3 regions of the Paenibacillus sp. sptzw28 genome follow, and region 1 is predicted to be linked to each of the others. Evidence: riboswitches for the same ligand, from Rfam matches in the RefSeq annotation. Region 1 holds a riboswitch; each other region holds the start of a gene.
What was found. Region 1 has a riboswitch for cyclic di-GMP ahead of KZ483_RS20820 (hypothetical protein). Riboswitches for the same ligand answer to the same signal wherever they lie in the genome.
Positions count from the first base shown of each region.

Region 2: linked by a shared signal. The riboswitch ahead of KZ483_RS05380 (MFS transporter) and the one ahead of KZ483_RS20820 (hypothetical protein) in region 1 are both predicted to bind cyclic di-GMP.
Region 3: linked by a shared signal. The riboswitch ahead of KZ483_RS17345 (hypothetical protein) and the one ahead of KZ483_RS20820 (hypothetical protein) in region 1 are both predicted to bind cyclic di-GMP.

Region 1 covers NZ_CP080545.1:4,532,288-4,543,004, forward strand. Annotated here, with positions in the region: gene KZ483_RS20795 (aldehyde dehydrogenase family protein) at 1-17, opposite strand, end outside; gene KZ483_RS20800 (SDR family NAD(P)-dependent oxidoreductase) at 149-874, opposite strand; gene KZ483_RS20805 (ANL family adenylate-forming protein) at 871-2,118, opposite strand; gene KZ483_RS20810 (acyl carrier protein) at 2,120-2,344, opposite strand; gene KZ483_RS20815 (pyridoxal phosphate-dependent decarboxylase family protein) at 2,370-4,058, opposite strand; gene KZ483_RS20820 (hypothetical protein) at 4,102-4,872, opposite strand; cyclic di-GMP riboswitch class I at 5,016-5,108, opposite strand; gene KZ483_RS20825 (MaoC family dehydratase) at 5,363-5,818, shown strand; gene KZ483_RS20830 (hypothetical protein) at 6,146-6,334, opposite strand; gene KZ483_RS20835 (pectinesterase family protein) at 6,758-9,724, shown strand; gene KZ483_RS20840 (protein kinase family protein) at 10,009-10,717, opposite strand, start outside.
Region 2 covers NZ_CP080545.1:1,152,184-1,162,900, reverse strand. Annotated here, with positions in the region: gene KZ483_RS05390 (hypothetical protein) at 1,135-1,341, opposite strand; partial or broken gene KZ483_RS05385 (LamB/YcsF family protein) at 2,373-3,297, opposite strand; cyclic di-GMP riboswitch class I at 3,584-3,678, shown strand; cyclic di-GMP riboswitch class I at 3,813-3,904, shown strand; gene KZ483_RS05380 (MFS transporter) at 4,200-5,417, shown strand; gene KZ483_RS05375 (gamma-glutamylcyclotransferase family protein) at 5,462-5,884, shown strand; gene KZ483_RS29055 (carboxyltransferase domain-containing protein) at 6,307-6,789, shown strand; partial or broken gene KZ483_RS05365 (helix-turn-helix transcriptional regulator) at 6,731-7,135, opposite strand; gene KZ483_RS05360 (S8 family serine peptidase) at 7,537-9,159, opposite strand; gene KZ483_RS05355 (proline--tRNA ligase) at 9,437-10,717, opposite strand, start outside.
Region 3 covers NZ_CP080545.1:3,821,724-3,832,440, forward strand. Annotated here, with positions in the region: gene helD (RNA polymerase recycling motor HelD) at 1-2,068, opposite strand, end outside; gene KZ483_RS17335 (GNAT family N-acetyltransferase) at 2,327-2,779, opposite strand; gene KZ483_RS17340 (hypothetical protein) at 3,384-3,659, opposite strand; gene KZ483_RS17345 (hypothetical protein) at 3,640-4,383, opposite strand; cyclic di-GMP riboswitch class I at 4,555-4,647, opposite strand; partial or broken gene KZ483_RS17350 (winged helix-turn-helix transcriptional regulator) at 5,208-5,396, opposite strand; gene KZ483_RS17355 (transposase) at 5,691-6,143, shown strand; gene KZ483_RS17360 (transposase) at 6,355-6,867, shown strand; gene KZ483_RS17365 (cellulase family glycosylhydrolase) at 7,065-8,660, opposite strand; partial or broken gene KZ483_RS29180 (rhodanese-like domain-containing protein) at 8,948-9,190, opposite strand; gene KZ483_RS17375 (helix-turn-helix domain-containing protein) at 9,241-9,564, opposite strand; gene KZ483_RS17380 (Crp/Fnr family transcriptional regulator) at 9,561-10,073, opposite strand; gene KZ483_RS17385 (MFS transporter) at 10,104-10,670, opposite strand; gene KZ483_RS17390 (FAD-binding oxidoreductase) at 10,667-10,717, opposite strand, start outside.

The sequences.
Region 1 (10,717 bases):
TCCTTCTTAGTATACAAAACAGCGATTTCCCTTCCACTACTAATAAAAATGCACCCCCTGTTTCATCGGATTAACCAAGTGGTTTTCCAATGTCTACTCCAAGGGGTGCACATCAACCGTTATAAATTCTGCTTCTTTGTATTATGCATCAGATCGTTCCATTATCCACATGAATGACAGAGCCCGTAATGGACCGCGCTTTATCCGTCAGCAGGAATAATACCGTGCTTGCTGCGCTCGCAACATCCGTTTCTCTTTTCAATGAAGTGCGCTGGTAAATGCGCTCCTTTTGTTCAATCGACAGGGAGGCGCTCATCGATGTTTCCATAAATCCGGGTACAACACAATTCGAGCGAATTCCCACGCCCCCCCATTCTCTTGCGACATTCTTCGAGAAGGCCTCCATTGCTCCTTTCGTTGAAGCGTACATGCTCAATCCTTTATAACCCGTGTGAGCACTCACGGAAGAGATGTGAACGATCGAACCTTGCGTCTTGTTCAGCAGCATATCTCTTATCGCATACTTCGTTAAGTTCATGGCCGAGAAGACATTAACTTGATACATAAGCTGTAAGCGATCCACATTCAGATTGGATACGATATCGTCGTAGGCCAATGCTGAATTATTAACCAACCCTTGGATGGGGCCTATTTTGCGGATTTGATCGACATACAGCTGTTTAACATCATCAGCATTCGCCAAATCATAAGAGATATGTTTAAATCGGGCCGGATATGCCGCGATTAAATCTTGAACGGACTCCTCGCCGGAGCGGCTCAGCCCTATTACTCCATAGTCCGTTTCCGTCAGAATCTGAAACGATATCTCTTTCCCCAGACCTTTGGAATCGCCTGTGACGATAATCCACTTCATTTTCTTACCTTCTTTCCGGTGCGGGTTCTTGGAAGTGAATCCACAAAATTTATAAGCCTGGGGACCTTCCACTCCTGCAAACAGGAAGCGGCATAATGTTTGATGGACCTTTTCAGATCTTGGTCATCAGCGTTCGCAGATTTAACCACGTCGGCGACCAGAATTTGACCGGTTACCCGATTCTCTCTGCCCTTTACAAGCAAATCAATCACGCCCGGTACTTTCAGTAATATATTTTCGACTTCAACCGGGTTTACTTTATATCCGCCGACGTTGATTAATTCAGACTTCCGTGAAGTGAACTTAAATAAACATTCGTCTATCTGTTCAACAAGATCACCTGTATTAAACCATTCCCCCTCCAATGAGAAGGAATCGGATTGACCCAGCAAGGAACAATGAATGAACAGCTCGTTCCTCTCACTGATCCTTATCTGCTCTCTAATGGAATCGGGTATTTGAAAGAGATTGCCCTTGGAAACAAACAAACTGCCCGTCTCTGTCGATGCATATACATTTCTTATTTCTGCGTTGGTAAAGATAGACTTGATTTGTTGTTCCAAGCCGGAATCGTACTTTTCCCCTCCAAACGTGATTCTTCTCACTTGTGGAAATTCTCTCCCTTTCATAAAAGGGATGGCGTTTCTATAAAATGTCGAGGTAGCCGATATATGCGTAATTTCATACTCCTGCAGCAATGATGGTAAATTGCGCTGCTCACCGCCAAAGGCATAAATGATCGTGTTGTGATTCCATAATGCTTGGAAGAATACCTGCAGCCCTGCCATATGGGTTGGATTATACGCAAACGCCCATACATTATTGCTGTATTTCCCGCTGCATCTTACATTCCGTATTAACGTCTTTAAATGATGACTAACCTTCTTGGGCCTTCCGGTGGTGCCGGATGTATATAAGGTCAGGGTCCATGTGTCCTGGTCTTTTACCCGGTCCAATAATGTATCCAAAGAGTCGATATGCAGTCGTTTCTCCACTGGTCGGGTAATCTCCAAACGATTCGGGTCAATCCCGAGCGCCTGCAGCTCTTGGGCAGAGAAATCGCCATCCAAAATTTCAATAGAGTATTTATAAATTAAACTATGTATAATCGATAAAAATATCTTATACGGGTGATTGTATTTAACATAAACATAAACGGAATAATCGCCCTTGGCATTCAAATCTTCGATCAGCCTGCTGTAGCTATACTCCGCTACGTTGGTCGCCAAAAATATTTTTTCCATATCAGCGACCTTCAATCTTGGAGAGCACTTCTCCGACCGTAGAAACGATCCCGTCGTCGAAAATGTCGACATCAAATTCTTCCTCTACTCTCACCGTTAACTCGGCTAATTTCAAGGAATCCATGCCGAGGTCCTCTCGAAGGCGCAAGGAGTCTTCCAGCTCAGTGACAGTATCCTTACCCGATTCCGTCAACATCTCGTTAATGATCGTTAGTAACCGCTCCATGTCGTTCTGCCTCCTTCATTTTTGATTAATTTACGGTAGCCGCAAGGCGTTCATCACCTTGTATCCGTCCGGATTCTGCCCTAAGGCCGTACATACTTGATTCGTTCACGATGCCGCTAAGGAACATGATAATGTCATCCAACACCTCGACAGTGGTAAATGGGGAGATCGAGAAAAATTTTATTGCCGCCACAGGTTGTCTATCTGGACTATCCAAGATGTTCACAAGGCACTGTCTCGTGGTATCACCGAAAAATACTTTGTCCCGGTGCTTCCCCAGCCTTTCAAACAAAAGTCTGTTCCACTCGTTTGTCGCCCGGATTTGTTCTCCGGCAGCCAGTCCGTCCAGCTCCCGTTTCCATTCCGATCTCCCATTTGGGTAAAAACGGAACATGGTGACCGGCCCGGGATTTTTATCGTTAGTAACCGCTACATTTGAAAAACGATCGAGCAATTTTTTCCTAAAGACCAGGTTAACATGCACATAGTTGGCCAGAAGCTGTTGATACCCTGAAACACCAAACCCGAGCAGCGCGGCATACATGGCAATCGAGCTTGCCATTCTCGAGCATTCAAGCGTAAAGCCGGTATGATAGGATCCATATCCTCGATTGCCCACATACGGAGTATCCCATTCCTTCAAATCCAACAAATGAAGGCACTGGCCATTTTTTACAAGGAACAGGCTGGTTGCATAAGGCGTTTGACCGAGCTTATGGAAGTCAAAGCAAAGGCTGTCAGCTATATGTAAATGCTGCATCCTTTCTCTGATGGACATTAATTCCTCTATTACATTCTCTTCAAACCCTAAACGATTTATCTCGAAATCATAATGGTTGAATAAACAATAAAATCCTCCCATCGCGGAATCAGCATGAATATGAACCGGCTTTTGCCCATATTTTTGCGTAATTTCGTCAGAAGTACGCTTGATCTCTTTAATATCGTCAACACCGAAGGAATCTGTAGTTCCGGCTGTCGCAACGATATAGACCGGAACTCCGCCACTTTTGATGACTTCCTCCATTTTTTCTTTCAGGTCCATTTCATCCATGGAATGATCGGACTTGCATTTTACAGTGATCAGGCGGCTGCTGCCTATACCCGTCGCTTCCACCGATTTTAGAAGGCTATAGTGCGCAGTTTCAGAGGCAAAACAATACAGGTTTCCCGGAATTCCATCCTCTTTCGCTCTTGGATATTGCTTGGCGATAGCTAATCGCAGTCCGGAAAATACAGCTCCCTGTCCGCCCCACGTCGAGTACCCCCAGCTCTGTTTGTGGTCATATCCTGCCAACTTGGACATCATGGCGACTACCTTTACCTCTGCTTCCGCACCCGCGGGACCTGCCACATCATAGATATTGTTGCCGTTTAAAATAACAGTCAGAAGATACCCGATAATACCCGGGATACTTGCCAGCGGCAATGCATTATTAAGGTAGTTTCTCGATTGATAGGGATGCCCTGGGACCAGCCGAAGGAGTTGTTGTAGAACATTGTCGAGTCCGATACCTTGTAATGGAGCAATGCTTTCCTCGACGATTTGCTGATAATAATTATTGGTTCGATAACTGAGCTGTCCTAGTGAGGTTGTACTTGGATTTTTGTGCGAATCAATCTCTTCGATCATTTTTGTTATAAGAGAAAGCAGCACGTTTCGGCTTTCCCTATTTCCATCCTCGCTTGGAAACAAAGCTTGAATTTCTTTCATGTTCCCGCTCCTTCCGGTTGTCATTACACGCCGTGTCTCCTGATTAATCCAACATTTTGTAGTAAAGTTTGCAGGAGTGACTTGTATGACCCGGAATGTTTTTAAACAATGGGTCCTTGGCATATGTATAAACAATAGGGTTGCCTTCTTCATCCAAAGGAACCGTATAGTTCAGCAGGTCACTTAACTTTTGGGAGCGGAAATTTGTTGCGTCTGTAAAAATGGATTTATATCCCTTCTCCTTACCGATTCTCTCCAATAATTTCTTCATCTCTATAGCGACATATTTTTTATTCTTCTCTAATCTAACGCCACACATGAACAGATGGATATGTTCGTCTTTTTGAACTTTCTTTCCGGTTGTCGACTGAAGAAAATGAACATATTTGCGATCCAGGAAATCCAATATGTTCATTATGTTATTGATTGGCTCGAATTTCCCTTCAAACGGAGGAGTCATGTCATCGGGATCGTATGATTCTGCAGCGGTAGCCCCTACTACCTTTCCTGTTTTCTTATCTCTTGCAATAATTGTCAAGCCTTGCTTCGCGGTCATTTTTAAATGTTCAAAGATGAATTCAAATAAAGTTTCCTTTGATAGTCGTAATGCTTTTGTTAACGGTTCAACAATAAAAGCATCACCAACTTGAATCCCAGTAAAAGTATCTGCAAGACATTCAGCGGTCTCGGACACCAACTCCTTGTCAGATTCCGGCAGCACCTCGTATACAAAGTTGTTTTGTGCTTCACTAGCCCCTTCAAGATTTGCACCGCGAGTAATGTCGGCCTGATTCTCTTTGAAAATACTCGTCATTGAATAACCTCCCTCGAAGCCTCAATAAATACGCTGATGCCCGTTTGATCTGCCTCTCTTCTTCTTTTTCATGTACATTTGTTGCAGCACAAAAACCTCCTGTCTGGCATCATAGAGATGAATAGACGGAGGCTCCCGTCGTATTCGGCAACTGGCTGGCATCTTGGATGTACTTATCCACCTTAGCCCCTGTAGTTTTGCGTCGCCACTTTTCAGCGGGTTTGCCATTATCGTACGAAAATATGTTTTGTCGTATATTGTAAATTTACAAGATATTTTTTTGTTTTAATATAGGCCTTTTATATTATTTTATCAAAAACAATTCATAAGTCCTTCTTTTTTGTTTTTGTTGCATCTGTTGAAATGATAGTTTATAGTGACAATAAATTCGCTAGGTTACGACTGTTATACTTCCGATAGACGGAGGTCTTTTATGTGCCAATAACTTTCACAGAAAGAATTACTAGATACAATCCATGGGGGAATCAAAATGAAATTTCACGATTTTAATGTGGGACTTAAGATGCAGGCACAACCATTTGAGGTTACCCGTGATGAAATCCTATCTTATGTACAATCCTATGATCCCATTCACGTACACCATGACGACGAGTATGCAAGATCAACGATCTACCAAGACTTGATTGCCTCCGGCATTCATATGGTTGCCTTGATTCTACGGGAAGGAATAAAGCTTTTCCAGTTGGAGCGAGATTGTTTCGGCGGCTCTGAGTTGAGCAAAGTGCAGTGGGTTGCTCCGGTCTATGCGGGCAGCATCCTGACACCTTCGTTCAGAATTGCAGAAATGCAGGATCGGGGCGATGCAAACTACGGTATCGTAACGGTCCAGTTCACGGCATACAATCAAGAGCATCACCTTGTCGTTATAGGTAAAGTCAACCTGCTCATACGAAAAGAGATCCATGGGTCGCAAAAGTCAAACTGAGTCAAATCCATTCGAGGTGTCGAACATGACGAAAAAGTACGAAAGAGACTTCAAGATACAAACGATCCGAATGATCCCAAGAGGAAGGAAAGCCGGTATCAACTGATATTAAAGGAAGCCTTTTTGTTTCTCAAACCTCGTTTTTCTTCATAATAGGCATGATGCCCGTTTGCGGATAAGTCTGCCGATTAAGCCCCACGGCAGCCTTATTTAGGTTGGTTGAATTATCCATACCTTATGCCTGATTGTTTTGCGACTCCTGCTCAAGAGCCTCGAATTTCCGAGATGATTGAGCTGAGAAACTTTTGCTGTTCAACACTGGCTTTTTCACAAACCCCACAGCACTAACTTGACGTTCTTCTTAGCAGCTTTCATGTCGTTCTTTTTATTCCCAGTTCCTTGCAGAAACAGAGTGGGCGCCTGAATATCCGGAATGCGGTCGATCTCGTCCCATCCCACAAAAGGACTGACCGCTACTACCGCCCTTACATCCTGGCGTTCCGATGCTGTACGCAATGCGACTTCTACTCCCAAACGAGAAGATCAGCCGGGCAGAAATGGTCACGATGCTGATGAGAGGCTGGGGAATGATGCGGCTAGCTCGGGAACCGAGTTCGGGGACGATGCACAATTCCCGAACTGGGCGAAAGGCTATGCTCGTGATTCTACCCCTCTAGCGGGATACGAAGAAATAAAAACCTTATATACAAAGAAACAACCAGAATAGAGGTAATAGAGTGTCATGTTCCATGATCTGTCTACGAACCTGAACAAAAACAGCAAATTTATAGGACAAAGTGAACAAGCAGAATCAACATCGCTTCTATTCATTTTGTTAAAATGAAAGCGATTACAAATGGACGGGAGGCTGACCTATATACGTTGTAAAGTACGGATTTCTTGTATTCGACATGATGACTATTAATTAGGAGGAGCTTTATGAGAAAAAGTATTTTGGCTATTGTATCTTTGCTGTTATTGCTTTCATGGATTCAGATCGGAAACCCCAGGGCTTCGAGTGTAGCGTTTGCCGAAGATATTTCGAGTCTGTCCGGCGTACCGACCAATCTTACGGCCAAGCCCAGAAACAGCCAAGCAGATTTGACCTGGAATCCGCCGGTTGAAGGGTATCCGGTAATCGCATACAGGCTTTACCGGAGCACCGATCCTGCAGGCCCCTACACCAAAATTGCCGATGTACTAGATACCAAGTACCGTGATTTCGGACTGGACAACGGTACTAGATACTATTATCAGGTCACATCCGTAAATATAGGGGAAAGCGCGCCATCTACCGCTGCCGACGTTGTACCGATGGCGCCGCTCGACGCTCCAACCGGTTTGACGGCTATAAGCGGCGACGGTCAGGTTACGATCCGCTGGAACCAGGTTGCTGGAGCTTTAACTTACGATGTGAAGCGCAGTACGGAAGATGGCCGAAACTATGAGACGGTTGTTTCGGGTGTAACAGATCTCCAATATACAGATTCAACGGTAAGCAACGGCACCAGGTATTACTATGTCGTATCGGCCGAAAGCCCGGCAACTGCAAGCGCCAATTCTGCATCCGTTCAGGTAGTCCCTGTGCCGAGCGAAGCGCCTGCAATTCCGGACAGCATTCAAGCTGTTGCCGGCGATGCCCAGGTCATATTGACCTGGCGAGAGGTCAGCGGAGCGGTATCGTATACCGTCAAACGTGGTCCATTCGGCAGCGGTCAATACGAGACGATTAAGACCGGTATACCCGGGACAAGCTATCAGGACGCGGGCCTTGTCAATGGCGTAACCTACGACTATGTGATTTCAGCGGTAAACGAACATGGGGAAAGCTATCATTCCGAACCGATCGCTGTCACCCCTGCGGATGTTTTGGTCGTTGCGAAAGATGGAACGGGTGAATTTTCAACGATTCAAGCGGCATTGAATGCGGTTCCAACCAATAACACCAAAAGGACCGTTATTTATATTCGCAACGGCGTCTATCGAGAGCAAATTGTCGTACCGTCAAACAAGCCGTATGTAAGCCTTGTCGGCGAAAGCGCAACCGGAACGATTCTCGTCTACCATCTTAACGTAAATTCTAAGAAACCTGACGGTACGCCGTATAGTACGACCGAAACGGTCACGGCCCTCGTGCAAGGAAAAGATTTTTCGGCCGAAAACATGACCATCCAGAACGACTCCGGTCAAGGCACCGGTCAGGCGCTCGCCGGTTTTCTAACCGGGGACCGCAGTGTATACAAAAATGTCCGTTTCCTCGGCTTCCAGGATACGATCTACATTGATAAACGGCACTATTTCAAAGACTGTTATATCGAAGGCGACGTTGATTTCATTTACGGTCCGGCGACCGCGTTCTTCGAAAACAATGAGTTGCACAGCAATCGACTGAGAGGCGGTTATATAACCGCGGCAAGTACGCCGGAGACTACAACCTACGGATATGTCTTTAAAAATTCGAGGATCACCTCCGAGCCGGGGGTAAATAACGTCTACTTTGGAAGACCGTGGCGTCCGCACGCTGCAGTGGCTTTTATCGACTCGATGATCGACTCGTCGATCGCATCTTCCGGCTGGAATAACTGGGGCGATGCGACTAAAGAGAAAACGGCCAGATACTCCGAGTATAACAGCCGGGGACCGGGTGCGAATCCGAAAGCGCGTGTAGGCTGGTCGAAACAGCTTACACCGGAGGAAGCAAGTCAGCACACGGTACAAAACGTATTAAGAGGAACTGACAACTGGAACCCGCTGCGCACCAGCATCATTCCGTTAACAGACGCATCCGCTCCTGTAGTAACACTCGACCCACTGCCGGAAACCGTGAAAACCTCTTCGGTTACCGTATCGGGACGAGTGGATAAAGCAGCTGCAGTGTCCGTAAACGGTCAGGACATTGCTGTGGCAACCGACCTTACTTTCAGAGCAACGGTGGCGCTGGAGCCGGGCAATAATATCATCACCGTTAAAGCGGTTGATATCCAGAGCAATCTGGCGGCAACGGCTGCCTTGCAGGTCGTTTACGAGAATACGCCTCCGGTTACAACCATGACATCCTATACGGACGGGCAATATTTGAATGTAAACACTCCGACCTTCACATGGAGCTTCAGCGATGCGGATGCCGGAGACGTACAGCGTGCTTATCAGGTGCAAGGATCGATAGACAATTGGCAGACGACCGCTATTGATACCGGGCAAGTGCTCGGTACCGAGACGTCCTACAAAGCTCCCGCCATGCAGGATAACTATAACTGGAGCATCCGAGTTCGGACGATGGATACCCGGGGGACTTGGTCGGAATGGGCTTATCGAAAATTAGCCGTAGATACCGCAGCTCCGACAGCCAAGGTGGAATATAGTACCGCAGCTATGACGAACCAGGATGTTATTGCCACGATCGAGCCCAATGAGCAAGTGACGATAACCAATAACAACGGGGCTTCAAGCTATACGTTCAGTCAAAATGGCAGCTTTACGTTTGAATTGATAGATAAGGCGGGCAATACAGGAACGGTTGTGGCATCAGTAAACAACATTGACAAGACGGCGCCGACGCTTCATGTCGTTCTTGACAAGACAACGCTCGTGCCGGTGAACCATCAGTTGGAAACCGTAAATGCCAGTCTCTATTCGGAGGATGGCATGTCGGGGATCGACTCGGTCGTGCTGATCTCCATAACGAGCAACGAACCGGACGACGGCTTGGGCAACGGTGATCAGCCAAATGATATACAAGGAGCAGATTACGGTACTCCGGATACTTCATTTATGCTGCGCGCAGAACGAGCGGGTACCGGTTCCGGACGCGTTTACACGATCACATACACCGCAACCGATAAAGTGGGGAATAAGACGACGGCCTCGGCAACTGTAACCGTACCCCGCGAGAAGTCAAGTAAGTAAAACGCTATTGAAGTTTGCTTCCAGGGTTAAGGACATCCCGACAGCGTCTGTACGCTTCGGGATGTTATTGTTACCGGTACAATCCGTTATCATTACTTCGAAGCCAATGGTTTAAGTTTATATTTCATGTTGACCACCATTTTATAATGCCGCAAGGTTAAATACTTCTTCATAATTTAGGATTTTCCCTTCTTCGACGATACTCCCTATTATTTCAACAAACAAAAAGGAGCCGCCGCTAATCAAGCTCCTCACTATTGTAACGTTAGCGTAACACTCGTTTTTCAAGCCTTATTCCATGCTTCATAATATTCATTCATTGTTTGATATCGATCCCCTTTTTCAGCATTGACAGCTTTAAGTGCAGTCAAATATTGCCTCTCAGTAGCTTGCCATTTATCAAATGAACGATCAATTCCACCTCCAATCAGTTGAAAGGCGGTAGCCCCCATTAAAAAAACATTTGACCTTTCATCAATCTCTGTGCCTAGTTGAAACTCTTCAGGCGACATATACCTACTTGAGCCCCACATGCGTCCCCATGTATTTACTACGGGTTTTTTACGATAAAATTCAATGTCGCAAATCATAGTCCGTTTTGTAATAAAGTCGTACATGATACAACCATCATAAAAATCAATAGCGATATAATCACATTCGTTTGCATGTTTGTGAAATAATAATATGTCCTGGTAAATACCCAATTTTTCTTCGAGCGGCAAAGATATGAATTTACCAAAAAAACCATACTGTTTGCCCATACATTCGCCTTCAAACCATTCAAAGACAGTAAGATATCCCCCTTTTATCTCCTTGTGTTCAATCATATCAATGAGCTTGGGATGACGTAAATCTTCGTAAACTGATACAGTTGATTGAAGTCGATTTATTGCTTCATCAATACTTACATTACTTTCTAAAGTTGCTGCGCCCGCCATTTTCAAGAATAGCTTTTTGTTTTCGTCCTGAACTCCAAAGCATAGATAGCCCGAA
Region 2 (10,717 bases), 2.7 Mb from region 1:
TGCTCGAACGATTCTCTGGGCGACGGTCGGTTCCGGAACAAAGTATGCGAAACCCTGACACCACGACTGCAGAATGAGTAATCGAAAGAGACCCTACATCCCCCAATGACTTTAAACATTTTACAGAATCTTTTACAAGTTGTTTTTGGGACGATAGCAGTCGGATTCCTCGTAATATTAATGCATCCCAGGTGAACACATTATATAAAACGCAAATAGCTAATAGCACTCAGTCTATATGGCCCGGAAGTATCGGATCTAACGGGCAGAGCTTTACGATTTCGCGTTAAAACTTAATGAATACTTAAAAGCATAGGTTTATTTCAGAGAATACCTACGTGCTTCTCGATTGCTTGGCAAGACCAAGTTCGAAAGCCCAGGTATTCTCTATCCTCATTTTAATAATAAAAAAGTGAATTAAGGGCTGCAACAATATCCCGTTGTTAATAGTCTTAAGATTAAGAGTTAGAGTGGAGGGAAAGCCTGTGAATTTGTTACCGAGCACCATTCCTTGCATAGCCTTTTACACCTCCTTCATCCCGCGTTTTATATAGACTAAACTAGAACAATTTGATAAGATAAAGCATATAAGACAGTATGAAAGCAGGCCTTCATAACTCCTTTTCAAAAAAAGGAAATGAAAGCTTCGTAGGTGAGATCTTGGTGGCTGCCGGTGATCTCCGTATATGCACCTTGGATGTCTGTGCTGGTAACACAGACTATCCACAAGAAAGAGTCCTTTTCTCGAAGGGCTCTTTTTTCGTTCACACAACTGTGGATAATCGCTCGAAAAAGGTCGAATTTTCCACATATATGCACAACATGACTTTATCACTGACAAAATTAATTGGTCAATTGGGGCTGAGTATATACTTCACATGTGGGTTGAGTATATAGTTCGGGGTTCAGTATATAGTTCGGTGCTCAGTATATAGATTGCTTAGGGGCTGAGTATATAGTTAGGGGCTCAGTATATAAGACGCTTAGGGGCCGAGTATATGGTTGGGGGCTCAGTATATAAGACGCTTAGGGGCTGAGTATATAGATCAATATCTGATAGTTTAATAGAATATATTGTGTATAAAAAATATTGATAGATAGGGTATGAAAAGAGACGTTGCACCTGTGAAGGTGTCACGTCTCTTTTTCCGCTTCGATCCGCGGTTTCCGGTGCATCAATTGAAAGATGAGGAAGAGGAGTAAAGGGGCATGTGGGAAGAAGGAAAAGCAATAGCAATCGGCCAATATGACGATACTGATCGCTCGCGTACAGCTGGTAAAGATTTCCGAATCAAGTCCATTTGCATTGGTTTGCATTGTCTCAGGCATCGTGATGGACATGTTTGATCCCTCCTTCTAATTAAATTGAATTGGGTTGTGAGGCGCAAAAAAAGTGCACCTAATATGACACCACAGGCCCCGAAGGGATGTCGCGCCATATTAGCTGCACTGTTTATAGTGCTATTGGCGAAGATGGAACACCTAACGTTTGGGAAAGGTGAGCGGCGGATTAAACCGGCATAAAACAGAAAAAAAGCATGACCAACAGAGTGGGAACAATGCTTTTCGAGAACGTGAATTGAGCTTCAGTTGGAAACCTCTTATGTCGCATGACGGAGGCAAATGGAATAAATGAATTGTACCATCATTATACCACATGCCCTTTTTATTGGGAAAGGAAAGAGGCGTAGATGATGACAAAGTTAAGTTAACTGAATGAAGCGGGAACACTTAACTTAAGTGAAACTCCGCGGGCTTTGCTTGAACGGAAGGGGAAATTCCAATATCCCCTCCCCTGGCAAAATGAGCTTTAACCCCGGAACGCAGGCACGGAGTGCCGGGGTTATTCCGTGACAAAGTGATCAAACATCACTCAGAGGGGAGGCGCCAAACTGCTGAGAGAAATAAAAAAGCGACAGCCTGAAGGGCTGCCGCAATAGCTTAGGTTAAGACCAGATTTGGAATCTCATAGGCTTCCATGAACGAGAGCCATTTTTCCTTTGCTCCTAGAGGGGAGTGTACATCTAGCCAATTCTGATACGCTTTTTCCGTAAGGTGGCCCGGACGTTTTAATCCAGAGTGAAAAAGCAAGTACTCACACATGTGATTCGCCAGAGACGGGGCAACGCCGGAATTGATTAACCCGTAAGTGCCATTGTAAATCGACTCATCTGCAAAACAGATCTGAAAATCTTGTTTGTACGTTCCGCGATTGACTGGAAGGTCCCTAGCCAGCTATTCAAGTTGCATGTCAGCTCTTCCCAGGAACTGAAAGTGATAGGGGTGCCGGTGCTATCCCACCAGATCGGACCTTCGCCGGGTGTGATCGAAATTGATACCATTTTGATTTTACCCATACTAATATTGCCTACTTATAATGTGTGGGTATAAGACATATCGTCTAGCAACCCATTCAAAATATCATCCACGCTGCGGGAGAAAATGTTTCGATCAGTCAACCAGTTATAGAAGAAATCATCTTCGCAATGATCGACTATTTCAGAAAGGGCTTGCTGAAATAATTTTAGCGTAGCCTTCTGTTTACTCGTAAACTGGTGAGCCTGTTCCCGCTTCTGAGTCGAGGCCCAATCCTTAAGAAAAGCACTCAGCTCTTCATAGGCAGGTGTATTGCTGGAGATGTGATTCAACACAGGTTCAACCGCAGCCCCTTGACCTTTTGCAAGTAAATATGCAAAGAAAGCCTCCTGAACCAACGCGGTATCCTCTCCTTCATACAACGAATGCCAGAACATGAACGAATCGGCCATCCCGAAAATGTCTCGTTCGGACACCGGTCTTAAAGACTGCCTGAGCGCTTCGTCCAGCAGCATGCTGCCGGACTGGCCGTAAATGTGTAGCATGGGGTCGTATGCCTTGACGGCTCTGACGATCGCCTCGGCGATTTCCGGCCGTTTATTCGCCATATGGTAGAGGGCCCCAGGCGGTTTCACATGCCGCAGCCTGGAACCGGCCGCTTTTACAAAGGCGTCCAAAGCACCGAGCTGGTAAAGGATGATGTCACCGACCTCCGCGCCCGTCACTGCCATTTCCCTGCGACCGAAGCCGAGCCTGTCAGGCAGGCCCGGATGCGCACCGATTGCGACGCCCGCAGCCGCGGCACGGAAGACCGCTTCACGGATGCGGATCGCCCGCATGGAAGCCGCAGGCAATGTTCACGGATGACACATAGCGCAGAAGCGCTTCATCCTGACCGAACGTGTAGATGCTGTAACCTTCACCGTAATCGCAGTTGAGATCGACCCGGCCGGCTTTGAGACTTTCCGAAGTTCCATTCATGGTGCCTCGCTCCAAGGCTGCAGGGGAACGCAAGAAGGCCATTGAAATCGCCAAAAACTTACTCGAATCGGGCGTCCATGTTACAGGGTATCGCTTCGTCCATCAGGCTTAGTTCACCTAAAAATGCTTCAGATTCGGCAGGACTATTGAGAAAGTATTACTACAAAGTATATTTTTCCCTCTTTTTAATTCGCAATAATTTCTGTAAAAAAAGTGTCGAAACGTGTTGATTTCCATCGATAAATACTGTAAGGTAATTTTAGGTACTACTACAATCAAATACTTCGTACGACAATAGCAAACCCACTGAAAAGTGGCGACGCAAAGCTATAGGGGCTAATGTGGACTAACCTACGACCACGATGTCAGCCAGTTGCCGAATACGACGGAAGCCTCCGTCTATTTTGGGACGGAGGTTTTTTGTTTACGGTTAAAATTGATTGATAGAATTATAATTAATGGAATTTACCCTTTAAAAGTACTTTAAAGTAAGTTATTAATAAATCTGAATATTCGTGCGATAATGGCAAACCCATTGAAAAGTGGGGACGCAAAGCTACAGGGGCTAAGGTGGTACATAATGCGACGATGCCTGCCAGCTATCGAATACGACGGAACCTCCGTCTATTCATATTTAATCAACGATAGATAGGGGGTTTTTCATGTTCAAATACCGAGAAGCATCTGGTTAAGCATCCCAGAGCGCAAGTTACGGCTTAAGCTTTCATGAGCATGCAAACGGTCTGTAACGGACGGCATCCGCAGCCGATATCGTTTTCACCGTGGCTCATGGCGGAATGATTGCTTGTCGAGTCGTCGACCGTAACCGCTAAATCATCGCAATATCAGATGTGGATTTTTTTCTTTATAAACTAAATCCAGTAAGAGAGGGGGGGGGATTTATGTCTGGCTTTCAAACGAAAACGGTGCCTGCTGTAGCGTCGACCGCTTTCCCGATTCTGATCGCCATCAGTATTGTGCATTTATTGAATGACGCGATGCAGTCGACCGTTTCGGCACTTTTTCCGATTTTGAAAGAGTCGCTGCATTTGACGTATAAGCAGATCGGGCTGATCGCCTTTTGCATGAGCATGACCGCTTCACTGCTGCAACCGATGGTCGGGAAAATGGCGGATGCTCATCCCCGGCCCAATATATTGCCCCTAGGGGTTATCTTCACATTGGCCGGTATTGTTGCGCTGTCCATGGCGTCGAGCCTCGGCGCCATTTTGCTCGCTGTTTTCGCCATCGGCATCGGATCAGCCGTCTTTCACCCGGAGTCTTCCCGCGTTGCTTATATGGCCGCCGGGAACAGACGCGGACTCGCGCAGTCGATATTTCAAGTCGGAGGAACGATCGGCAACTCGCTGGGCCCGATTATGACGGCGGTATTGTTCGTCCCTTTGGGGCAGTTCGGTGTCATCTGGTTTACAATTGCGGCAACAGCCGGCATCGTGATCCAGGTTTACGTAGCAGGTTGGTATCGTGCCAACATGACGATGTGCGCCAGCATCAAAGGCGGGGCACCCCGTGCAAGCCGCGCTGCAGCATTGTCCCGGAATAGGATGGCTTGGGTGATTGTGATTCTCGTATTCCTGCTTTTCTCCAAGTATGTATATATTTCCAGCATAACTAGCTACTATTCGTTTTATTTGATTCATAACTTCGGTATGTCAATTGCGAATGCGCAATTGCTGCTGTTTGCGTTTTTGTTAGCGTCTGCGATCGGGTTGATGTTTGGAGGACCGATTGCAGATCAATATGGCCGCCGGAACGTCATTTTCCTTTCCATTTTTGGGGCGGCGCCGTTCTGTCTTTTGATGCCGTACGCGAACTTGTTCGGTTCCGCTGTGCTCGTCGTCTGCGCCGGGTTCGTTCTGTCATCGGCTTTTTCGATTATTGTCGTCTATGCGCAAGAGATGCTTCCGGGCAATGTCGGTCTCATCTCCGGACTGTTTTTTGGTCTGGCGTTCGGTCTCGGCGGTCTCGGGTCAGGCGTGCTCGGCTGGGTCGCTGATGCGAGAGGCATCGAATTTGTTATGCAACTGTGCGCCTTCCTTCCTTTGCTTGGTGTGTTTGCCTTACTGCTTCCAAAGGACCGAAATGCGACGGAGGCCTGACGGCCTCTTCAAACAATTTTTAGTTTATGAAAGGGGTTCGGGCCATGATTAGCTTATTTGTATATGGCACGTTGTTAACAGGGGAATCAAACCATCATGTTGTCGCTCCTTATCTAATAGCTACTGAACCGGGCGCAGTCCAAGGAAAGCTGTACAATGTCGGACCGTACCCCGCGCTTGTGCTGTCCAAGAGCCGTGCTGCAGGCGTTATCGTGGGTGAATGGATGACCGTAAGCGAATCCGGGCTGCCGGCGTTGGATCAGTTGGAGCACTTTTATGCACCGGGGGACTCGAGAAACGAATACGAGCGCGTGCGTGTCGTCGATATCGACGGAAATCGTGAAGGCTGGGTATATGTATATGTATGGCGCGATCCGAGCGGCTACCCGGAAATCGCATCCGGCTCGTGGCGAAGCGTCGTGGAGCGGTCGCGAGGCGATTCGTTAACAACCCGGTTGCCTGTCTGAAGTAGGCAGCGGCCTGATCCATACTTCTACCTCCATCTTGTGAGTAATATGGAGGTAGCGCGATGAGCAACTTTTTACAGTTGTGAGGTTGGTCGGCAATTCATTTGCGGCTCAGAGCCTGCTGGCGCCTTTCAAGCGCAATTGCCTCCCGCATTATGCTGCAGATGCAGCAGCATAATGCGGGAGCCAAGTTGGAGGCGCCACGGTTATGGAGAAAGGAAAATATGTCATGGCGTTGAAGCTGCTCGAGGAAGCAGGCACTGGTCCGCAATTCGGCGGATGTCGTCTATAAGACTGGCTTGAGCAAGCTGAAGCTCGGGAATCTGGAGGAAGGCGAGCGGCTCATTCGGTAGCTTGAAGCCGAATCCGCGGATGAAATACAGAGAGTCCTATTTGGGAGGCGGGGATTATTGGCAGAAGGTGTGAGGATCTTTCCATTGGGGGAACGCGCGCTTATCGTCAAGTTCGGTGTCGGTATCGATCCCGTTTCGCACCGCAAGGTGTTGGAACTGACGCGCACTTTGGAACAAAATCCGTTTCCGGGGTTTCATGAAGCTGTGCCGTCTTATGTATCCGTAGCTATTTATTATGATCCCGTAATTGTAGGTAAGGCGGGCAGGCCGTCAGGAGATGCACAGTCGAAAGTTGTTTCATGGTTAACGGAGCGTGCGACGCGTGTTCACAACGCAGCAGTGACAAGTGCAAGCACGTTTACCGGAAACACGGTTGAGATTCCCGTCTGTTACTGTTCCGAGTGCGGTCCGGATTTGCCTTTCGTTGCGGAACACAACATACTATCGCCTGATGATGTCATTAAGATCCACACGTCCGGATCGTATACGGTACATCACATTGTTGACGGAATTGAGCAACTTCAGCATATACATTATGGGGATCGGAATTGACCAGACCATAAGCTCCAAACATCTCAAAAGGCCCTTTTGATTCGATGCGATAGTTCATTTCGACATCTCCTTTTATTGAAATGTGAAAGGACATTCGAGGATAGGCTTTTAGAGAAACGCCTTTATCGCGCGCAGATATCGGCATGATCCCATGAAGATTCTTAAACGCCCGTGCAAACGCTTCTGGCGAATCATATCCATATTTCACAGCTACTTCAATAACCTTTGCATCTGTTGTCTGCAGTTCAAATGCTGCCAATGTCAACCGTCGACGTCGAATGTACTCAGATAACGATACTCCAGTAATCAATTCCATGGCGTTCTTCATCCTGTCCAACCAATCCATCGTTTTCCCTCCCTTCAATATAAAATTCTATCGCAGATATAAAGCCGTGCATTTCCTGCACGAAAAAGTCAGCATGTCGAAGATGATATAATTCTCCCGCTATTCGTATGTTCCACTTCTCCTGAAGATTGATCCCAATAATTCCAATGTATTAGTAACATTGAGCTATGCTGCCAATTAGCGGAGCGAGGCTGCGATCGATCCACTGTGGCCTTTTTCCTTTGAAGGACCACTTAGCGCTACCCAGGCTACAAATTTTATTCCTTCCGTTCCTGGAGCGCCTGGTATAACTTCGACTTCGAAATCCAGCCCGCTCTGTAATCTCCTTCACGGCATATTTGGTTTATTAGACTATTAGCAAAGGAACCACCTTGAACAGGAACAGATTCATATAGTAAACGTCACGACTTCTTCCACTCCTGCCATTTTTGACAAATGCTAAGTCTGACATCGGTGGTGCGGTCGGAATAAGGGCAATCTCCCTCACGCCACCCGGTTTCGGGGAAATGAATACCAGTTATGGCCTTCAGTGCAATCACGCGTGCTCCGAAAGCAGCGACGTTTTGATTCCTTGCATCATGCTCCAATCCGCTGATTAGAGGTTCGATAAAACGCCGGTTTTTGATCTTGGAGGCGATTTTTAATGCGCAAAACTTGATATCGGAATCGGGATCCGAAAATAGGCTGATCAAATCACCGGATAATGGTTCCCACAAGTCAGCGCAATTGCCGAGTGTGTATAATGCTCCCATCTTGACATAACGGCTGTCGTCCGTCAGCAATTTCCGCAAGTCGTCCTTTCTCACCGCAGCTGGGTGAGAGGCAAGAAGCGCGACGGTCGCAGTACGTATTCGCCATGAAGGGTGTACGAGCAAATCCTGAATAGGTAAAGCGTACTGTTCGGAAATCGTTTCGAATAAAAACGATAATAACACCCGGACAATCGTTTCTTCATGCTGACTCCGAAGAGCTTCAAGCCGATCGGCGGGTATTTTCCGTTTCCAGCTCTGCCAATGGGAAAACGGACTTCCTAACTGATCTTCCGCATGACTTGGTTCATAATCTACCGCAGCCGAAACATCGATCAATCCGGCTTGCAGTTCTTGCCATGCGGGATAGTGAAAACTGCTTTCCAGTATGGCAGTTTTCACTTGATGGGCAGACCACTCAGGATGAGCTTGCCAAATGCACGCCGCTGCGCCCAAAATAATCGGTCCCGCAAATGAGGTTCCTTCGTTTCTCGCATATTCTTTCGGCAGCACATCGAATGGTGCCGTCGCATGGCTCATACGTTCTTCTTCCGACTGAAACGGCATCGGTAGCACAACGTTTTCGGCAGGAGCAAGAATTTCTGGAACCCCTTTGCCTTCAAAAGTGACTCCCCGGCAGCCATGGTACGGTTTTGTATGCTTAATCATACCGTCTTTAGGGACTATAAGGCCCCCGACAGATAATACGGAAGGGGAAGATGCCGGTCCATTACAGGTGAGTTCAATCGTGTTACCTGATGCAGAAATCACCAGCAAACCTTCATGAGTAAGTTCTTCGCATAAAACGCGTATCGGATCCGCCTGCCACGGCAGCAGTCCCGAGTCCCTCAAAGCTGAGATTGTAAGTACTGTCCCGCGAATATTAAACTTGCGATAATTCTTCTTCAGCCAATTCAGTGCCTCGCAAAATTTCACTTCCATATCATCTGTGTTGATGTATAGTCCTGCCTCGATCAAGAAGAGCTCCGCTTCAGGTGCCGCACCGGAGTAATTACCGCCCGAAAGCTGTCCTGAACCGCCGGCTGCTGAAGCGGTCCACAGGCCGTGCAGCCCTGTATTCCATGGCCCTTTATTTGCAGTTAACCTAAGGGGCTCCGCCTTCGGTTCCGATGTATTGACGTGATACACATTCCGACGATTGTTTGATGAAATGTCGGGATGATGCGGGAAAATGACGTCTATCACGGCAATAGCAGTATTTTTACCAGTAAGGTGATCCGGAACGTTTAGAAATTTCCTGATTGACGGCCACATGATTCATCACTCCTTAGGGGTCACCTCACGATACGAAAAAAATCGTACGTTAAGCAATGCAACTAAAAAAAGAGCTGGTTGCCGTGGCGACTGCTCCTGGCATAATCTTTGCGTTTCGTACCCGTTGTTTGAGCATATTTTATCTTTTCTCGGGTACCACGAAAACCATCACCCAAGTCGCTACTATATTGATCAATAAGCTCATTTATCCTTCCGCTAACGTACCCGTTTACTGAACGAATTTTTGGTGAAACTAAATAATGATAGATAGAGTGTTTTAACTGGACAGTCTTACCTCCTCAAAAATACGAGAAAATACATCATCCACTGTCATAACTTGCTTTTCGTTGTTCTTGCGCTCAATGTATTCGACTTTTCCGCTTTCTGCATGTTTGCCGACGACGATCCGAAACGGAATACCAATGAGATCGGAGTCGTTAAATTTGACACCGGGACGTTCGTCTCTGTCATCGATTAGCACTTCAAGTCCGTGATTTCGCAAACGATCATACAACTCTTCAGCTATCCGCGTCTGCGATTCATCTTTTATCGATACTGGAATGATATGAACATGATAGGGGGCGATTGCCGGAGCCCAAATTATCCCCCTCTCATCGTGACTTTGTTCCACGATTGCTGATAATATCCGAGAAACGCCAATGCCGTAGCAACCCATAATCATTGTTTGTTCTCTTCCGCTGGCATCCAGATAGCGCGCGCCTAATGTTTCACTATATTTTGTACCGAGCTTAAAAACATGACCTACTTCGATGCCCTTGAAGAATTGGAGCACGCCCTCGCTGCAGCGCGAACACGCTTCACCTTCTATAGCATTCCGAAAATCGCCTGTGCGCTCAACTGTAAAATCCCTGCCTGGAACGACGTTTCTGAAATGATAATCGGTTTCGTTTGCACCAGCGATACCAGATTGCATTTGGCCAACGGCTGTATCAACAAGAATAGGGATTTCGATTCCAACCGGTCCTATAAAACCAACTGGCACCCCGGTGGATGCTGCGGACGATTGAGCATCTGCCAGTTCGATGTTTTCAGCTTCCAGATAATTCTTCAGTTTAATTTCATTTACTTCATGATCGCCTCGAATCACTACTGCTAATGGCCTATCATCCGCCACATAGATGAGCGTTTTGATAATGTCCTGCGGCTCAGTTTGTAGATGTTTGGTAAGCTGACCGATTGTGCGAACGCCTGGCGTGTGGATCTTTTCAAGCTTATCAGCTTTTACTTCGGTGCTCGTTATTTTTACCGAGGCAGACTGAGCTTTCTCCAGATTCGCCGCATAATCACAATGGGAGCAAGTGGCGATTGTATCCTCCCCAATATCGGCCAGTACCATAAATTCGTGTGTTCCGCCTTCACCGCCAATTGCTCCAGCATCAGCTTCCACAGCTCTGAAGTTTATATTGCAACGATCAAAAATCCGCCTGTAGGCTTCATACATGTTCCAGTAGGATTGGTCTAGGCCTTCCCAAGTTGCATCAAACGAATATGCATCTTTCATAAGAAATTCCCTGCCGCGCAATAGCCCAAAACGTGG
Region 3 (10,717 bases), 710 kb from region 1:
ATGTTTCTGAAGCCGTCTTGCAAATAACCGCAATCGTTTTATATCCGGCAGACGACAGCGCCTGGATGCGGCGCGCGATCCGGCTGTGAAGCTCATCCGCGGCCGCGACTACCGTAAGCGTCGGCTTTGCGCCGTCGCGGTTAAAGGGCTCAATGGACTCTCCGCCGCTAATGCAGAGGCTAGTGAACTCAACGATCTGCCTGGTCGAGCGGTAACTTCGGCTCAGCGTGATCGTTTCTGTCTCTTCCGCTTCATACTGCGCGGCCAGCGCGGTAATTCCGCTGATTCCGGCAGCCGTGTGGGCATGAATGGATTGGTTCACATCGCCAAGGGCGGTGACCTTGCTGCGCGGGAACAGCCGCTTCAGGAAAGCAAACTGGAACGCTGTATAATCCTGTGCTTCATCGATCAAAATATGTCGTACCGATGTGTTCGTTTGGAAGCCTCGCACCCTCTCCACCAGATACAGGAACGGTGTCGCATCCTCATAGGCGAGCTGTCCCTCGTCGAGCCGCGCAAGCGTATCGGCGCAAATCTCCGGCCATAATCCGGGAAGTCCGGCAGCTGCACTGCCTCCGAACATGGTGGCAAACCGGGCATCCTTGAATATCTGACGAAAACAACCCTTCAGATTGACGAAGCCAAGCTTCTTCACCCGCGTGCGCAATGGCTTGATGCTTTCTTTCACGACATAAGCCGAGAGCAGTTCACGCTCGCGGTCATGATCGTCGAACGATTCACTGCTGAATTGTTTATTCCGCTTCAAGCTCTGAAAAGCCTTCTGATACGTTTCATTATCAAGCAGCTCAATAGCTTCTTCGACCCACGCTTCGGCGCGAGCGGCCTGTTCACGGTCCCTCAGCCGCTCCAGCAGCCATGAAGCCACAAGGCGCAGACGGTTTGGAAGCGCAATCGAGCGGTCGATCGAATAGAAATATTCACTGATCGCCGCCGCATCCTTAACCGTTTCCCCGCGGAACGACAAATCGCGGAACACGAGTCCCTCTTCGCCCAGATGCGTCAAATACCGGTCCATCAACGCGACAAAATCGGCCGATGCCTTGTAGCGGATCCCTTCCATGCGCGTCTCGTAGCCGGGCTCCTCCTGGCCGGTCAGCGCATACTCGAGCTGTACATAGGGATTTTCAAGCCGGAAAGATTTGCCGATGCGGTGCGCCAGATATTCCTGGAATGTCGTCTGCTGCATATTTTCCTCGCCAAGCTCGGGCAGTACCGTCGATACATAGCTGTTGAACATCGGATTCGGCGAAAATAATACGATCTGGTCGGCGCGCAGCGTCCCCCGGTACCGATAAAGCAAATACGCGACGCGCTGCAGCGCTGCGGACGTCTTGCCGCTTCCGGCCGCTCCCTGCACGATGAGCAGCCGGCTGCGCTCATTGCGAATGATCCGGTTCTGCTCACGCTGAATGGTCGCAACGATGCTTTTCATCTGCGCGTCGGATTGCTTGCCGAGTACCTCCTGCAGCAGTTCGTCGCCAATCGTGACGCCGGTATCGAACAAGCTGACGATCGCACCGCCCCGGATCACAAATTGCCTTTTCACCTTCAGTTCGCCCTTGACCGTCCCCATTGGCGTCTGGATCTCTGCGGGACCCGGCGGATAGTCATAGTACAGACTCGAGATCGGAGCCCGCCAATCGTAAATCAAATAATCCTGATCGGTGCTATCTCGCAGGGACGCGATGCCCAAATAGACGCGATCGGCTTTGCTCTCCCCGTCTTCGAGGAAGTCGATCCGCCCGAAATACGGCGACTCACGCAGCTTTCTCAAGGTCCGAAGCTGCTGGACGGCATGACGGTGCGCTCCTTCACGCTCGAAAAGCAGCTCTGCCTGCTGCTTCATGCTTGCATAGGTTTCCGCCATCTCCACCGCGTCGTCGAAGTTTACGGTAACGTCGTCCCAGAAATTTTTGCGAATGTCCACCATTTCGGATTTCGCATCCAAGGTTTGCTGCTCAAGCATCCGGGTGCGGCGGTCGATTTGCTCCACAACTGTATCCACTCGTCGCTGCTCCGCCGCCCAATCCCGGTTCGTCTCGCTCATCGGCTTTCATCCTCTCTCTGACTCTCAAAACGAAGCTTGACACTCGCGTATTTATTGTGCTATAATTATATTGGATAATTACGCGATTCGGTATATTTTTATTGCATCCAAAATTGATTTTACCAGATTTACCCCTGATGATCAATACATTTCGCACATGCGAGCTGCGGAGTGTCATATAGCTTTCGCCGCTTTTTCTAAATTCACACCCCTTAGCATAGACATCGGATCTGTTCCGATACATGCGAAGGGGTGTTTTTACTTGGACCTATCATTCCCATTAAGCGCCTTCACCATTAGGACATGGGGAATGCCCTCCTCGATAAATTCTTCCGAGGCTCTTTCATAACCCAGTCCGAAGTAAAATGATTCAGCCTGCAGCTGACTGTTCAATTTCGCCTTGATCAGCCCCCGTTCACGGGCGATCTTCTCCAGAAAACGCACCGCCTCTCTGCCCAGTCCGTGCTTCCTGTAAGCAGACAGGACACAAATTCGTTCCAGCTTGGCTGTGCCGTCGACAATGCGCAGCCTTCCGGCAGCGGCCGGCTCACCATTAAGATATACAAGAATATGTTCCGCGACACCATCGAGCCGGTCAAAGCCATCGATTTCAGCTTCCGGAGGCACGCCCTGCTCGTCAACAAAGACGGCTCGCCGAATTTGCAGAGCAAGCTCCAGTTCCTCTTGAACGGTTATTCGTTGTAGTTGCACTTTGGATACCCCCATTATTGATATTAAAAAATAAATGCGAGTCCAATACAGTCCTCTAGCAATAAAAGTCGGATTGCAATAACTCCGTCCTTATAAGTATACAAAAGCTGCGATTTCGCTTCCACTCCCGATAAAAATGCACCCCCTGCAGCGGATGGGGTTAACCAAGAGGTTTCCGCTGCAAGGGGTGACATGAACTTATACGCTGATGGCACGGATACGCCATCGGTGAGGTATATCAACGAAGAGAATCCCGTTACTGCAGCTGAGGGCTTCTTCCCGGAGTTTACAACAATAGACTCGATGAAATTTAAAATTCGGACATGTATAAATGGAGATAAATTACTCTATTAATGATATTGAAGTAAGTAGAAGACGTGTTCGAGGAGGATATTGCATTACGAAAGCCACAGATCAATCTCTTTATCGCAGCTTGGTAGTGACCTGCTTGAGGCGTAACTCTAACGGCTAAACGTAGTGTCGGTCCGGCCGGTGGCTTCAGTTTTATGAGCCGCAACCTCTGATCCGGGATGAAGGGGCATTTAAAGCCCCTTCTTTTTCGGACCGGATTCAGCTCTTTGCGGAGGATATTCAGTCTATCATATTATCCGTTTTCAACGATACTTAGCAGTTCTGCGGCAACTTCCTTTTGCGATTCGGGAATCGTATTCACCCATTCGCGGAGTGCCGACCGCACGCCACTGTCTGTCAGCCTCTGTGTCTCCATTATGTATTGGAGCTGCGGGGACAGAGTCAGACCTTCCTGCTCACTGATGTCGGCCGCCATGCCGACTGCGGTGGTAAGCATGCACGGGCGATGGTCTTCGAGGCTGCATTCCTTGTTCAATTCGTACACTTTCTCATTGTCTGGTTGATTCATAAGATTTACCTCCCCAGGCTTTGAGTACATCCTGGCGAAATCTTGAATTCAGCTCCGCCGCTTCCTTCTGGGCAAGCTTTAATGTCTCGGAGTCCGGGTCGCCATTGACCTTACGCGAGATTTCAGCAAAGCGGGCCGCCGCTATTTCAAGGTCATCCGGTGTGACGATGCCATTCACAAGCTTATGTCGTGCCTCGCGGATCTCCGGCAATACCTGTTTAATTTCATCGCGCATCTCCGGCTCCAGGCGCAGCAGCTTCTCCGGTGCAAAACGAATCCGTTCGAGGCCATTCACATGCTCCTCCGAACGCTCCAGCCGCAGCTGCACCTCGGGATGTTCTATACCGTCCGCCCTGGCGAAGCGGATTGCCTCTTTGAGTGCCGCGGCAATCGCCGTAAGCTCCGGTACGGGTTCGGCAAGTTTCTCCTGTATAGCGGAAATACCCTCAGCATACTTGGCTAGAACTTCACGGTCCTTCTCCGGAGTCGCGGCCAGCTTCTCCGGGGTCAAGTCGTACTCCATCAGCGCGGAAATCTCTTCGCGTGCCGTCTCTGCATCCCCCGCCTTGAGCGCAGCCGAAACCGCCGACAAATGCGCTCTGGTGCACGGGATACAACCGACCGACACGTGCATGTCCGGCGCATACTGGCTGTATGGCTTCGCTGGTTCAAGCGGGGTCACCGCTTCGTTAACATCTGTATAATTTCCTCCGACAATACCCATTAGATTAGCCTCCTCAAATAATTGCCGTTTCACGACAGATCATGAAAGTATGTCTGCCCACTACACAAATGACTACCGACGTTTACGTTTAGGGACTACCTGGCTATTTGTACGCAAAAAAACCCCTGTCCATCATAGAATAAATATGAATAGACGGGGGTACCCGTCGTATTCGGTAGCTGGCAGGCATCGTGGCATTATTTATCCACCTTAGCCCCTATAGCTTTGCGTCCCCACTTTTCAATGGGTTTGCCGTTGTCGTACGATGATATGCATTTGTCGTGTATTGTCAATTTACACGATGTTTTTTTGTTTTGGAATAGGACTTTTTGATTATTTTACCAAAATACAATTCATTAGTCCTGTTTTCTGAAACGCTTACATTTATTTGTTTTTTTTGTTAATCATGCAATGCTTGGAGGGGAGCTGACGGGTTGTGCCATCCGCCATGCCGGCATGCTGACGAATCAAGAAGATGGCCTCCGTCTCTGCAACCATGAGCAGACGGGGGTCTCTTTATGTCTCTGTATGTATAGGAAAACGAGTATCGCAAAGGGATTTCCGGTGCACAATCCATAGACGGATAATAATGAATTTTCATGATTTTAATATAAGACTTAAGGTTTAGGACGCTTAAGTTGAGTCAGGATCAAAATCTGTCTAAATTTGTTGCAATCCTTCGAACTAATCTCGTACTGGTCAAACCTGTTCGTCCGAAAGGAGATATAAAGCGTCTCATGAGAGACGGACCCCGCGTTTCATCGCCGGAGTTTTAAACAGGATGGAATACTTCTGAATCCGGGCCGAGAATTTTTAATTAATCGTCAGCTCTGCCAGCCAATTTGGCGCACAGCCGAATCGGCGCTGTTCATAAATTCGATATGCTTAAAGCCCCATCCGCACAGCTCTCGGAGCTGGTTGGTCAGCATACCCTGTGTCACATTCGGAAGCAGGCGTCTTAATTCCCCGAACCGTTTGGTCCCGTCTTTCAGCAAAATAAACAAAATGAGGGGCCAATGTCATTTAGTTAAGGCGCATAGCCAAAAATCAAGAACAAGAGCAGGTTATCGAAAAGATAGCCGGCTCTTTTTTGTGCGAAAAAGAGAAAAAGGACTTGATAAGTAGGTGGAAATGTGTTGAGAAGCCCCTTGAAAAAACGAGGAGGTTTTGCCAATGAATGAGTACGCGAATTCGCTAAAAGAAACACTGACATACCTCATACGAGAAATGTCATCCGCACCAGCACCTTATGTCAATAACCTGAAAAAGATTTTACCCGAAAGAAAAAACTGCCTTTTGAAACGGTTATGCAACTCCTGATTTCAATGGGAGGCAACAGCCTATATAAGGAACTCCTGGAATCGCAGGGGTATGACGTAAACACCGCAACCACGTCTGCTTTTGTCCAACAGAGAAATAAAATCCTGCCGTCTGCTGTGGAATTCTTGTTTCACGAATTTACGCAAGCGTACACGGATATCAAAGACTACCGAGGTTATCGATTGCTTGCCGTTGACGGTTCGGATTTACTTATCGCAACTGACCCTGCGGATACGGACACCTATTTTCAAAATCAACCGGACACAAAAGGCTTTAACCTTCTGCATTTGAACGCAGCCTATGACTTATGTAACCGACTTTACGTGGATGCCATTGTTCAGCCGCGAAGGTTGTGCAACGAGGGAAAGGCACTAGCTGCGATGGTTGACCGTTCCCCCTTCAAAGGCAAAACCATTGTTATTGCCGATCGAGGTTATTAAAGCTACAACAATTTCGCGCATGTCGAGCGTAAAGGGTGGAACTACGTCATACGGGTAAAGGATTTGGATTCCAATGGTATTCTTTCGGGCTTAAGTTTGCCCGCAAGCGAGGAGTTTGATCGTGACATTCATCTGATACTCACCAAAAAACAAACTAACGAGGTCAAAGCTCATCCTGAGATTTACAGGTTCGTCCCTTCCACATCTACCTTTGATTTTTTGGATTTGCAGGAGAGCTTTTTCCTTTCGGGTTGTTCGTTTCTTCCTGCCTAATAACACTTATGAAACCATCATTACGGATCTTTCTGCCGCTGATTTCCCAGCCGATGAAATCAAGTCCATTTATAACATGCGATGGGGGATTGAAACCTCGTTCAGGGCATTAAAGTACACCGTTGGTCTGACAAATTTTCACGCAAAGAGACGAGAGTCCATCACCCAGGAGATTTTCGCAAGAATGATCATGTACAATTTTGCTGAAATGATGACCTCGCACGTCGTCATTTCCCTAATGGATAAACGGCACCAATACCAAGTCAACTTCACGGTTGCCGTTTACGTGTGCAGACATTTTTTGCGCTCACGAGGTGATGAACCTCCGCTCGATGTTGAAGCGGTGATCCGAAAAAACATTTTGCCGATCCGACCCATTCGCCCAGGGCAGAAGAATACGCGCAAAATCCGCTCTAAATCAGCTGTTAGCTTCGTCTACAGAGTAGCATAATTCAGTCCATATGAACATTATTTTAAGCGGGTATTCCATCCGCTTTGTTTGCTGAACGCTTTTCTCCTTGCTTGCACAAAAAAACAAACGGCACAGGGCTTTTTCCCATGCCGTTCTGATATTCCAATTTTCCCCCGTTCTATCTTTGAGCTAAACCTCACGGACGGTTCTTTAATCGAATGGCTAGTGTATTGTGATTATGGATTAACAAACTGCCATTGCAAGTTGGTACTTGGATCATTGCTCCACATTATCAAGTCGGAGCCGTTAGTCGTATTGCCGCCGCCATCCAAATAAAGGCCGGTAGCGACGTTCTTTATCCTGTAGTTGCTCCCATATTCTTCCAGAACCCACCACTGGTTGTTGCTGCTACTGCTGCTCCACTGTCTGCAAATGGAACCGCTCGGAAGTCCCTGCCCGTCGAGATACAGCCCTGTAGCAACATTTTTGATTTTATAATAGCTGCCGTAGAATTCCAATACCCATCTTTGGTTGTTGCTGGTGCTGTCGCTCCATTGGCCAGCATTTTGATTGTTTACGGTACGGCCCATGCCGTCAATATATAACCCTGTCGTCACGTTCTTCATTTTAGTGGTGTTCATGACACTCATGATCGCATCAATAATTCCCTGTTGAGTGATCGTATTAGTAGACCTGTCAAATAATCCAAAGCCATACTGTCCGTTATAATTATTATCCCAAATAATAGGTACCGCACCGTATTTCTTAGCCGTGGCGCTTACTGCTTTGGCATATGCCGCGCGATACGTATTATTCGATGAATCAAAATTTGTTTTATCTACAGAACCATATTCACCGACGACTACAGGATATCCTTGTGTTACGAATTTATCATACATGGACTTCAACTGCGAATCCAAATAATCTTCCTGGCCCCAGGTTGATTTTTTCGAGGTGTTGGTCGCGGTTGCTCCCCATTGGGTGATGGTGCCGGATTCTTCGCCGGCGAAGTCCCAAGGCGAGTAATAATGAACGGAGATCATGATTCTCTTCTCGGAACTCGGTATTGAAGATGATCTGTAATTGTCCGTCGGAACCACAAAGCCATATTGGCCTGCTGTATAATCAATGTTCGTATACCAACCCGGAACAAGCAGCCATCTGGCGCCATTGTTTCCTCCGGTTTGTCTTACGGTATCGATGAAGATTTGATTTAATGTATTAAGGTTTGAATAGTAGGTGGGGTCAGGATTGCCACTGCCATAACCTACTTCGTTCATGGATTCAAAGATCAAATGCTCATCATAATTGACAAACGTATTCGCAATCTGCTGCCAAACTTTTTGATATTTAGCCCTGAGCGTTGTTTGGTCGCTTGAATTGACGTGAATCCAAGCCCCGGTAGAGTCTTGGAGCCCGTCATGATGGATGTTGATAATAACATACAGGCCCTCGTTGTAGGCATAGTCCACGTAAGTTTTCACTTTGTTCAGCCATGTGGCATTAATGGAATAATTAGGTGCGCTACCGATGAAATTCATGTACGAAACAGGGATACGGATCGTTTTGAAGCCTGCAGCCTTTACCTTTTGAATGAACGCTTGCGTTACATTAGGAGTGCTTTCGAAGGGTGTACCGTTGTTAGCGAGATCTAACTGATTGCCATAATTCCAGCCCGCACCCATTTCAAAGACCATTTGCGAAGCATTCAACTGGGTGAAATCGGCCGTTTCTGCTGCTGATGCCACTTGACTCCAACCGGGAATGACCATTGAAAACACTAATGCCATTGCTAACATAAAGCCCTTGAACGGTTTAACTTTTGACAGCATGCCAAAAACCTCCTTCTCTTCTAGGAAACGAGTTTTGAAAAACGCTTACAAACAATAGCAGGCCTTTTGATTTCCCTCCTTTCTAAGAACGGTCTCATAGAATGTCTTTCTGAAGACCAGAGTGAGCAGCTGCTGTGCTGCAAGCCCATTATATAATGGTAAGTGCCAAGAAAATACCCCATAAATTGACTCAAAACCAGACAAAAATATTGAAAAAGTAAGAACGCATGCGTAGGAAATGGCCACGAAGAAAAAAGAACCGGCGGAGGCCGCCGGCTAGTCGAGGCTTATTGCGGCGGATACTGTTCTATACCCGGAATGGTGTAGATTCTGCTATATCCTGCATCTATAAGTGCTTGTGCCGCTAAAGAACTCTTATACCCCTTTTGACAGTAAAGGATTAGTGGAGTATCCTTTCTATCGCATACCGAGAACGGGTTATTGGATATATCCTGTAACGGTATACAAATGCTTTCCTGTATATGTCCGATCTTATAATCCTCATGAGTCCGTACATCAACAATCTTTGCAGTTTTATCATTGTAATATCAGCTTCCATGCTTCATCGGGGGACAGATGTTTACTTTGAAATACTCTGCCTCCTGTCTGAGGAATACGCTGGCTGGTCCTTGTCAAGCATTCTTACAACAACTGCTGCTGCTTCAGCGCGAGTTAAACTGCCCAGAACGACGAACACGGTACTGTCGCGCGCGTGCATGATACCTTTAACATACACCTCACATTCGGTCTGATGCAATTCCTTCATTTTCTCGCGTCTCACGATACTGATCTTCCCGCGCTTCGTATCGATAAGGCCGCTTCTTTTAAACTTCGCGAGCGTCCGGCTGACGACCTCCCGGGCTGTTCCAAGCTCTACAGCAAGCGCTTCATGCGTGACACTCACATCCGCACGATCGGGTTCAGTTGCCACTCCGCCAATCGTTTCTCAACACTCTCAAAGAGAACGTTGTGAAGCATAGTCCAAAGCTGCATAAAACCGTCCAATATATTCTCAAAGATATAATTCCACAGGTGCGGGTAAACTTGAATCCATTTCAAAAAAGCGGACTTCTGCACAAACAGGACCCGAATTTGAGTTTCGGATATCATATAACCCGGATATTCGCGTTCGCTGAGCGAGCTTAAAACCATCAAGGCGCAAACATCGCCGGCTGTAAGGCGGGCCTCGATAACTTCCCTGCCGTTCTCCCCGGATCCCACGATCTTCACAGTTCCCTCGAGAATAAAAATCGACGCGATTCTGCAGCGCTCCGCATCAAACACGACCGTTTTCCCCGGATAGCTTCGTATTTGCGGCTGACATTCATCCCAGTCAGGCCCAGCTATGGACCGAAGCATGGGGAAAGTATCAAACACGCCGGAGGACTCCAGCTTTTCCTTCATCCCTTTCATCCGTTCCCTCCCGCTTCACGCTCCGATGTACTAGACGACCTTCACCCTGGCGAGCATCAACCCGCTAACGAATAATATCAGCGATCCGATGTAAAACATGACATCAAGCGTGAACAGATCGATAAGAAAGCCTCCAGCTATGACCGCTATGCCGGAGAAAATCGACAGCCCCACGTGATAGCGGCCGATCTGCTCGCCGCGCCGTCCCTGCTCAGTCACATCGGCGAGCAGCGCTTTCTCGCATGTCCGCTGCATGGCGCCGAACGCGCCCATCGCGATCTGCAGCGCATACACCTGCCAAATATCGGTGACAAGCGGAAACGCAAGAAACAGAAGGGACGTCCCCCATGCGCTGACAAGCAGAAAGATCCGGCGGCCGTAGCGGTCGGATGACTTGCCGAACCACCAGTTCAAGTACGCCGAGCAGAGTGTAAATAAGCCGTACGCTATCCCGTATTGCGTAAAGTCGCCGCCGATCTCCTTCACGAAAATCAAATAAAACGGAAATACAATGCCCGATCCGAACGTCATCATGCTTTGCGAGAGCATCATCCACCTAAGCGCGGAGTTCTCCCTAATCCGGGTTTTTATTGTCATGGCGCATACCTCGCATAAAATTCATTTATAAACCGCAGCTCCGGGTC